One region of the Paraburkholderia bryophila genome, then DNA from elsewhere that is predicted to be linked to it. Evidence: riboswitches for the same ligand, from Rfam matches in the RefSeq annotation. Region 1 holds a riboswitch; each other region holds the start of a gene.
What was found. A riboswitch is a leader RNA that binds a small molecule or an ion and turns the genes downstream of it on or off. The one in region 1 is predicted to bind cobalamin.
Positions count from the first base shown of each region.

Region 2: linked by a shared signal. The riboswitch ahead of GGD40_RS30050 (CbtB domain-containing protein) and the one ahead of GGD40_RS33225 (TonB-dependent receptor domain-containing protein) in region 1 are both predicted to bind cobalamin.
Region 3: linked by a shared signal. The riboswitch ahead of cobW (cobalamin biosynthesis protein CobW) and the one ahead of GGD40_RS33225 (TonB-dependent receptor domain-containing protein) in region 1 are both predicted to bind cobalamin.

Region 1 is NZ_JACCAS010000002.1:2,748,770-2,752,040, forward strand. Features, by position in the region: gene metE (5-methyltetrahydropteroyltriglutamate--homocysteine S-methyltransferase) at 1-1,242, shown strand, start outside; cobalamin riboswitch at 1,262-1,459, shown strand; gene GGD40_RS33225 (TonB-dependent receptor domain-containing protein) at 1,627-3,271, shown strand, end outside.
Region 2 is NZ_JACCAS010000002.1:2,019,517-2,022,787, reverse strand. Features, by position in the region: gene GGD40_RS30060 (hypothetical protein) at 30-470, opposite strand; gene GGD40_RS30055 (CbtA family protein) at 1,000-1,731, opposite strand; gene GGD40_RS30050 (CbtB domain-containing protein) at 1,745-1,966, opposite strand; cobalamin riboswitch at 1,953-2,154, opposite strand; gene GGD40_RS30045 (histidine phosphatase family protein) at 2,217-2,819, shown strand; gene GGD40_RS30040 (hypothetical protein) at 2,867-3,271, opposite strand, start outside.
Region 3 is NZ_JACCAS010000002.1:3,181,908-3,185,178, forward strand. Features, by position in the region: gene GGD40_RS35150 (cobyrinate a,c-diamide synthase) at 1-23, opposite strand, end outside; gene cobO (cob(I)yrinic acid a,c-diamide adenosyltransferase) at 27-629, opposite strand; gene GGD40_RS35160 (cobalamin biosynthesis protein) at 626-1,042, opposite strand; cobalamin riboswitch at 1,337-1,615, shown strand; gene cobW (cobalamin biosynthesis protein CobW) at 1,705-2,796, shown strand; gene cobN (cobaltochelatase subunit CobN) at 2,803-3,271, shown strand, end outside.

The sequences.
Region 1 (3,271 bases):
ATCGGCACGCTGGCCCTGGCGCTGCGCGATCCGGCCGCGGCCGAACCGGCGCTCGCGGCAGCGGATGCCGCGCTCGATTCGCGACGAAGTTCCGGCGGCGTGTTCAACGTGCTGGTGCAACGGCGCGTCGCTACCATTACCGACGCGATGGCGGACCGCAAGAGTCCGTTCGCCGACCGTAGCCGCGTGCAGCGTCACGCGTTGAAATTGCCGTTGCTGCCCACCACGACGATCGGCTCGTTTCCGCAGACGCCGGCCATCCGGCAGGCACGCGCGGCGTACCGGCGCGGCGAACTTCGCGCGCTCGACTATCTCGAGCGGATGCGCGCGGAAACGGCGAGCGTCGTGCGCAAACAGGAAGAACTCGGGCTCGACGTACTGGTGCATGGCGAAGTGGAACGCAACGACATGGTCGAGCATTTCGCCGACAAGCTGTGGGGCTACGCGTTCACCGAAAGTGGCTGGGTGCAGAACTACGGCTCGCAGTGCGTCAAGCCGCCGATCATTTACGGCGACGTCTATCGTCCCGAACCGATGATCGTGGACAACGCCTGTCATGCGCAGTCGTTGACCGACAGGTTGGTGAAAGGCGTGCTGACCGGTCCGGTCACGCTGCTCGAATGGTCGTTCGTGCGCGACGACCAGCCGCGCTCGACCACGGCGCTGCAACTGGCGCTGGTGATTCGCGATGAAGTAATGGACCTTGAAAAAGCCGGCATCCGCATCATCCAGATCGACGAGCCGGCGTTCCGTGAAGGGCTGCCGCTGCGTCAGGCTGACTGGCCCGCGTATCTCGACTGGGCGACCCGCGCATTCCGGATCGCGGCGGGCGGGGTGTCGGACGCGACGCAGATTCATACCCATATGTGCTATTCGGAGTTCAACGACATTTTGCCGTCGATCGCCGCGCTGGATGCGGACGTGATCACGATCGAGACGTCGCGCTCGTCGATGGAACTGCTCGATGGTTTCGGCGAGTTCGCCTATCCGAACGGAATCGGCCCGGGCGTGTACGACACGCATTCGTCGCGCGTGCCGAGCGTTGAAGCGATGCAACGTCTGCTGGAGCGTGCCTGCGAGGTGATTCCTGCCGAGCGCCTGTGGGTCAACCCGGACTGCGGTCTGAAAACCCGTGGCTGGCCCGAGACGGAAGCCGCGCTGACCAATATGGTGCAGGCCGCGAAGGCCTTGCGGCAGAAACTTGTTGCGTCCGAGGTGACGTCCGATCTCACGAACAATTGACGGACGGCACTGCCAGTCGTTACGCTTGCGCCCTGATGGTTCCCCTTACCGGGATCAAAAGGGAACGCAGTGACGCGCAGCAATGCGCCGAGTCTGCGGCTGCCCCCGCAACTGTAAGCGACGAGTTCGCGCCACTCATGACCACTGGGAGACCGGGAAGGTCGGCGCAGAACGGCGACTCGCGAGCCAGGAGACCTGCCATCGACCGAGGTCTGCGCAGCCGCATCGGGCGGGGTGTCCCGATGCGCCAGCACCGCTCCATGCGGTCGCTCGTTGCAAAGACAGCCTAACCTCAGGACCTGTCATGTCCACCAGCACGTTTCAAAACGCTCCACTCGCGGGGGCGTTGTGCCTTCGCCTTTCCGCATCAGGCATTGGCTCACTATGAAGTTCCGTCATCTCCTCGTTACGTCCGCGCTGACGGTTTCCTCAGTTTCCGCATGGCAAACGGCTCACGCCGCGGACGACGCGTCGCTGTCGCCCGACGCCCAACAGCCGGCTCAAACCACGCTGCCGAACATTCTCGTGACGGGCGATACGCAGCATCTGCCGCAATCGTTCGATCAACGCTATGCGTCGACGCAAGTCCTGAACAAGGCGGATCTGGACCGTCTGTCGCCGGCTGATCCGAGCATCACGCAAGCGCTGGCTACGTTGCCCGGCGTCACCGTGTCGCAAAACGGCGGACCGGGCGCGACGGAGGCCGTCAGCATTCGCGGGTCGAGCGGCAGCCAGGTGGCGGTGTTTATCGACGGGATCCGGGTCGGTTCCGCGACGACGGGTCAGGCCTCGTGGGCCGATCTGCCGACCTCCGCGTTCGACCGCGTTGAGGTGATCTCGGGGCCGGCGGCCGCTTCGTTCGGCGCGGACGCGGTGGGCGGCGTCGTGCAACTCTTCACGAACCATGCGGCGAATCAGCCTAACCGGACCACGGTCTCGGTAGGCGGCGGTTCGAACAAGACGTTCGACACGCAAATCCGCACCTCGGGCAGCCTTCCGTCCACGGGTCCGCTGTCGGCCTTGTCCGGATTGACGTACTCGCTGGGCCTGCACGACTACAACACCGCGGGGATCGACGCTACCAAACCGTTCGCGTACGGGCACGAGGACGGCCGCAATCCGTACCACGCGCAAGACGTGGACGCGCGGCTCGGTTATGCGCGCGACAACTGGTCGATCTCGACCTTCGCGCTTTATCACAAGTCCACGTTCTCCTACGACAACGCCGGGGGCGATAACCAGCAGCTCGATCATCAACTGACGACGGGTATCGCGCTGCACGTCGATATCACGCCGTACACGCAGTTCGACCAGTCGGTCGGCTACGCGAACGACCGCCAGTTCCTCTACGCGAACGACCCGACCCTCGCCACCGATGAAATCGACTCGACGCGTTTCAGCACGTCGACTTCGCTGACGCATCAGGAGCACGGGCATACGCTGTTCGGTCTGCCGTTGTCCGGCGAGACGAAGCTCGCTTACGACTTCTCGCGCGAGCAGGCCTTCCTGCCGATCGATATTCCGTCGGGCGTGCCGGCTCGCAACGATTCGGCGGTTTCGCTGCATCAATCGGCCGTGCTCGGGGCGTTCACGCTGTTCCTCGCGGGCCGCCACGAGATCGTGCAGGGGCAGTCGGTCAATACGGGCAACGTCGCGCTCGCTTATGCGATCACGCCGGTTTATACCGCGCGTGTTTCGTATGGCAACGCGTTCCGCCTGCCGACGTTCAACGATCTGTATTACCCGGGTTTCTCGAACCCGAACCTGTCGCCCGAACGCAGCGACACGGTCGAAGCGGCGCTCGATGCCACCACGTCGATCGGCACGTTCACGGCCGCGTTGTACGACACGCGGGTGCATGACCTCATCACGTACGACCCGGTGACGTTTGCTCCGGTGAACGTGGGGCGCGCGCATATTCAGGGTATCGATCTGTCGTACCGTGGCACGCTCGGCCGCTCGACGCCGGTGAGCCTCGCGATCGGTCTGCTGAATCCGCAGGACGTCACCGACCGCACGTGGCTCAATC
Region 2 (3,271 bases), 730 kb from region 1:
CAGAACGACGCCCGGATTGGCGAAGACGTCTAGGGGAGCTTACGGTGAGGAGGAAGATCAGATTCCTTGAAGACGTGTCGTAAGTCTGCTCCTCCGATGCGTTTTCCCGCTTCCATGATCATGAGACCGTCACCCGGTTCCGGGTACTTAACAAGCGCCTCTCCATCAAGACGATCGATGTCGAGGGAGTGCAAGACATAACCAGAGCGCGTTTCGATGACGTACGCATAGATGAGCACGGACACTCCCTCATCGATTGCGATCAGATCACGAGCCAATGTTGTGTAACCGCCACCAGGCAAACGATCCTCGTGACTGATCGCCAGGCAGTAGGGCACATTGACCTCACGAACCGTACACGTTTCTATTTGAGCTCTCCAACGGGGTAAATATTTTTCATAGAGCGATTCGTTCACAGTGAGAAGAAATTCAAGTAATTTCAGTTCGTGATTCGCGAAAGGTCGTTGCATAGTTCACCTACTCCAGAATGCGATATGGATGGCGCAAGTCCACGCCACTGCCTCCCTTACATTGCTCGACAATCATCAATCTAGCGCCGGGCTCGGGATAGTCGACAAGCGGTTCACCATCCAATCTATCTACATTGAACACATCGATGACGAGATCCGTTCGTGTCTTTCATCGTCATCCTTATTGGTTGTACTTGTATGCAGCACAAGCACGCTATAAGGAACTCAGCGACGAGAGGATCTGAAAATTCTCAACCTTGTATTTCTATTTTCACCAACTACAGCGCGCTTCTATCAGCGCCTACACGAAGCGTAGGAAATCAAGAAAGGACAAGTCATCCGAAAACCCCAAACGCAAAAAAGCGAGGCCGCCGCACACCGTCATTCGACCGTGCCCAGCGCCTCGCCTTTAAAACTTATCCCCAGATTTTGTTTGCAAGCCTGTGGATAACCTTCCTACAACCGCAGCAACTCCTTGATCGGACTACCTTCTCAAGCGCTGCGCACGGCACACCAGCATCAGCAAAAACTAAACCGCCGCCCGCCCAATCGGGCGCACAAACGCGCTCCGCTCGACCAACGCGCCGAACAGCAGCCCAATGGTGGTCCACATAATGACCTGCATCCCGATCGCGGCAACGCGGAACTTCCACAACAGCACCGCCGGAAACGCCGCCGGCACTTCATTGATCACCGGCATGGAAAGCTGCACAGCGCCAATAATCACGACGAACACCACACCCGCCACAATCGAGCCATTCCACGTACCGAGTTGCACGGCCAACCGGCGCCGCACCTTCAACGAAAACACCATCGCCGCCAGCGAAATCGCGATCATCAAAAAGAACAACCCGGTACGCGCGCCGATCGTTTCAGGGTCGCCGACCGACGGCGGATTCGCTGGATACTTGATATTGGGCACGATCACAATCGTAATGAACGCGCCGAGCGCAAGCCATGCGGACAACGCCCGCGCACTCACCACGCCGACACGTCCATAGGCAAACGCGAACACTAGCGAAAACAACCCGCCAATCGCCGCGCCATACGTCACCACGCCGGTCAGCAAACCCAGGCCCGCCTGCGTCTCACGGCTGACGATTTCCGGCTCAGGGGCTTCGCCCTTCGCGGCATCGGCTTTTTCTTCGAAGGAAATCGCCTGATCGACCTGCGGCTCGCCCACCACTTTGGCGAAGCTGAACGTGAGTAACCCTGCGGCGATGCCTGCCAGCATCCCGCGCACCAACAATTTACCGACCATGTTCAATGCTCCGTTAGTGGCAAGGAAAGCCGAGCAGATGGCGGCCGTCGTGCACGAACTCATGCACGTACATGCCGGGCACCAGCGAGGTAGCACCCTCTTCCGCACCAACGAAGTAAATAGCGAGCAGCAACAGCAAGCCGCCGAATACGATCCACGGCAGCAACTCGCGCAATGGAATCGGCGTGGGCTGAGCAACAGCCGGATTGCCGGAATTGAGAACAGCTTCAGTCATGACGGACATCTCCTGGGGTAACGCGCCCCGATAGTCGATTACAGAGGAAGTGCGCAAAGCTCAGGTCTGGCTTTTGGCAGGAGATGCCAATTACAGTGGCGCGACCGCGCCGGGCTTTCACCGGCTTCTGAGCTTCGCAGTGCCGCTATTCTACGCGTTAAACTCCGGCCTTCGGCAATGCAAAACTAACGCGCGAGTGCATGGCGTCGGTGCCAGCGCCGGGTGCAGGGAAACGTAAGGAACCAACGGTATGGAAATTCGGCTATTACTGATTAGCCACGCCTCGACTGCCGCTATGCGTGCAGGCCGTTTTCCCGCCGCCGACCCACTTGCTCCACTCGACCCACGCGGTCTCGCCGAAATCCAGGCCGCGCGTTCGTCTCTGCCGATCCTCGACGATGCAACCGGCATCATCAGCCCTGCCGGCTGCGCGCGCGAAACAGCCTCGGCCTTGGGCCTGACGGCGACAGTCGACGCGCACTTGGCGGACCTGAACTATGGCAGTTGGCACGGCCGACGCCTCGCCGACCTCATGACCGAAGCGCCGCAAGAACTCGCCGCCTGGACCCGCGACCCGGACGCCGCGCCACACGGGGGCGAGTCGTTCAGCCAACTCGTAATGCGGACAGGGGAATGGCTGGAAACGCTAATCGAACGGACAAGCCACACATCCCAGGCCAACGAGATACACAACGTGGTCGCCGTCACGCACGCACCGGTGCTGCGGGCAGCGATCGTATCCGTGCTCGGCGCTTCGCCCGCGGTGTTTCCACGCATCGAGATCGCGCCGCTTTCGGTGATCGAATTGCGCTGCTCGCGACGTGGCTGGACCTGGTGGCCGGCGTCGCGCTAGCCACCGCGCTTCCGCTCAAAAGGAAACACGCCGTCTACCCAAGCCGATCATTTGCCCGACACAACCAGCCGCAACTTGTTCGAGCCCGTCGGCGCGAGCGTGATCTCGGTCCGTTTGCCCGGCGCACCGACATAAAAGTGCTGACGTGCAGGCGAATTCTGATTGTGCGTCGCCTCGGGCAAACAGGAAGCGACATCGGCCGCGACGGCTTGCAACGCATCCGCGTTCGAGCCCGCGTCGTGGTGCGGCGTCCACATACATTGGTAGCTGCCGTGACCGGCTGAACATTGGGCGTCGTCGCCGTAGGGTTGGGCAACGCCTTTGCCGTCGTCGGGTGTCAGCGAGGACAAGCCGCCCGGCGCGGCCGCCACGATGCGTTTGAGCGCCGCGCAGGGGCTGGGGGCATCGTCGGCATAGGCATTACTGCACGGCAAAACGACGCCCAGCCATGC
Region 3 (3,271 bases), 430 kb from region 1:
AAGAGCGCCGGGCACGCGGACATGGCTTAAAACTCCACGCCGCGTTGCGCTTTCACACCTTGCTCGCGGTACGGATGCTTGACGATGCGCATTTCGGTGACCAGGTCGGCGGCTTCGATCAGCGCGTCCGGCGCGTGACGGCCGGTCACGACCACATGCAGCATCCCGGCGCGCGCGTTCAACACGGCGAGGACTTCGTCGAGGGGCAGGTATTCGTACTTGAGGACGGTGTTCAGTTCGTCGAGGATCACCATCTGGTAATCGCCGCTTTCGATCATCCGGCGCGCTTCGTCCCAGCCTTTGCGCGCGGTGGCGATGTCGGCGTCGCGATTCTGCGTGTTCCACGTGTAGCCGTCGCCCATCGTGACGAAATCGCAATGGGCGATCGCGCCGAGGAAGTCGCGCTCCGACGTATGCAACGCGCCCTTGATGAACTGCACGACGCCCAGCCGCATGCCGTGGCCGAGCACGCGCACGGCCATGCCGAACGCGGCCGTGGTTTTGCCCTTGCCGGTGCCGGTATTGACGATCAGCAGACCTTTTTCGACGGTGGCCTGGGCCTGTTTCTTTTCGTGGCCTTCGCGCCGGCGCTCGGTCATCCGTTGATGGGATTCGGGGTCGGTTTTCATGGCAGGTCCTGTTGTTGGATGGCGCGGTCGGTGGATGCGGCGATAGCCACGGTGACACCGGCATGGATCGTCTTGCGGACGATAAGGCGGGCTCGCGACGCCGGCGGTTCGGCCGCCCCAGCCAGCAGCGCGCACGGCTCACACACACCGTCCACGCCGAGATGGGTCTTTGCCGCTGCCGAGTATGTTTCTACCGGCACCGCCGCGATCTGCTCGCGGCTGAAGAAAACCAGCGGCAAAGCATAGCGTGTGCAGAAATCAAGTAAACCGGCTTGCTGCGATTTAGTGTCGATCGAAGCGACGACCCGGATCTGATCGAACCGATACGTGCCGAGCGCGGCACGCACGGCCGCTTCGATCTGTTCGGCCGAACTATGCAAGCGGCAGCCGATGCCGACACTTAGCGTTTTCATTGGGCATTCGCCGTGATTCGCGGCAATGCCGACATCGACGCCGACTTCATTTCGCCGTTGAGCCACGCGCGGCTCATCTCGGCGTGCATCACGTCGTCAGCGGATTGGAAGGACGAAATAGGCAGAAGCGTCTGAGGTCCGGCATCGAGGTCATGCAATACAACTAACTCCCGTTTAACTGCACATGCGAACGCATGGGCAGGCACCAAACGCGCGCATACGATAGCACACGACACCCCGCCCGATAAGCCTTCGCGGCCGGTGTTTCCTTGACGGCGGCGGGCCGCGGGCCTACACTCGCACGCACTTTTGGTGCTCGTGTGCGCGCTCTCGCGCACGCAGTTAAACGGGAAACAGGGTGCCCGCCTGCAAAGGACCGGGTCAACCTGTGCTGCCCCCGCAACGGTAAGCGAAATGTGGCGTCCGGTTCAGTCTCCGGCGTCGCGGAGCCGGCTTCAATGTCCACGCGCAAGGCCGCGTCGGCATGTCACCACTGGGCGAGAAACTCCTCGCCCGGGAAGGGGAAGCGGCGCTTTCGCCAGCCCGGATACCGGCCAGAACATGCAGAACGAACGCCGCGGGGATGCGGCGTGCGCTCATGACCTCCGCACAAAACGAAACGCGCCGGCGTACCCGTGCAACTCCTACGGATGGACCTCACGATGCAAACTCAAATGCGCAAGATTCCCGTCACCATCGTCACGGGCTTTCTCGGCAGCGGCAAGACCACGCTGCTGCGGCACATTCTTCAGCATGCGGGCGGCAAGCGCATCGCGGTGATCGTCAACGAGTTCGGTGAACTTGGTATCGACGGCGAAATCCTCAAGGGTTGCGGTATCGGTTGCGACGAAAACGGCGTCGAGACCGAAGGCCAACTGTATGAACTGGCGAACGGCTGCCTGTGCTGCACGGTGCAGGAAGAATTCTTCCCGGTGATGGAAAAGCTCGTGGAACGCCGCGGCCAGATCGATCACGTGCTGATCGAAACCTCCGGCCTCGCGTTGCCCAAGCCGCTCGTGCAGGCGTTCAACTGGCCGCAGATCAAGAACAGCTTCACCGTCGACGCGGTGGTCACGGTGGTGGACGGCCCGGCTGCCGCGAGCGGCCAGTTCGCCGACAATCCGGTCGCCGTGGACGCGCAGCGCCAGGCCGATCCGAATCTCGATCACGAATCGCCGCTGCACGAACTGTTCGAAGACCAGTTGTCCGCGGCCGATCTGGTGATCCTGAACAAGACCGATCTGCTCGACGACGCGCAGCAAGGCGCGGTCGAGGCCGTGATCCGCGAGGAGATTCCGCCGCAAGTGAAGATCGTGCGCGCACACATGGGCCAGCTCGATCTGCATACGTTGCTCGGGCTCGAAGCGGCGTCGGAAGAAACGATCCATTTGCGCCACGACCATCACGGCTCCGCTGAAGATGCCGATCACCATCACGACGAATTCGATTCGGTGGTGGTGCAGGCGGATGCGCCGTCGCGCGAAGCGGTGATCGCCGCGTTGCAGTCGCTCGTCGAAACCAACACGATTTACCGCGTGAAGGGTTTCGCCGCGCTGCCGGGCGCGCCGATGCGGCTGGTGATTCAAGGCGTGGGCCGCCGCTTCGACAGCTATTTCGATCGACGCTGGCAGGCCGGCGAAGGCGGCCGCAGCCGCTTCGTGCTGATCGGCGAAGACCTCGACCAGGCCGCGCTGCAACGCGCGTTCAACGTCGCGCTGGGCGTCTCGACCCGCCACGAAGCGCAACAGGCGTAAGCGCTCATGCATCTGCTGCGCACGACGCCGGGCGGTTTTGTCGACGATACGCAAGGCGTGATCCGTATCGATCAGCAGCCTGCCGAGATCGTCGTGCTCAGCTCCGCCGACACCACGCTGTCGCTGCTGGCGAGCGTTTTTCCACGTCTGGGTGAAGGCTTTCCGAGTCTGCGGCTCGCGAACGTCACGTATCTGCGGCAGCCGGCTTCGGTCGACTTCTATGTCGAAGACGTGTTGCAGCATGCGCGCGTGGTGGTGGTCGATCATCTCGGTGGCGAGGCGTATTGGCCTTACGGCATCGAGCAGGTGGTCGCGCTCGCCGAGCGTAAGCAGCAGACGCTTGCGATGTTTTCCGGCGACCTGCAGGAAGATCCGAATCTACTGGCGCGCAGCACCGCAGACGCCGATCTGTGCCATCAGTTGTGGCGCTACCTGCGCGAAGGCGGCGCGCAGAATGCGGAAGCGTTTTTGCGCT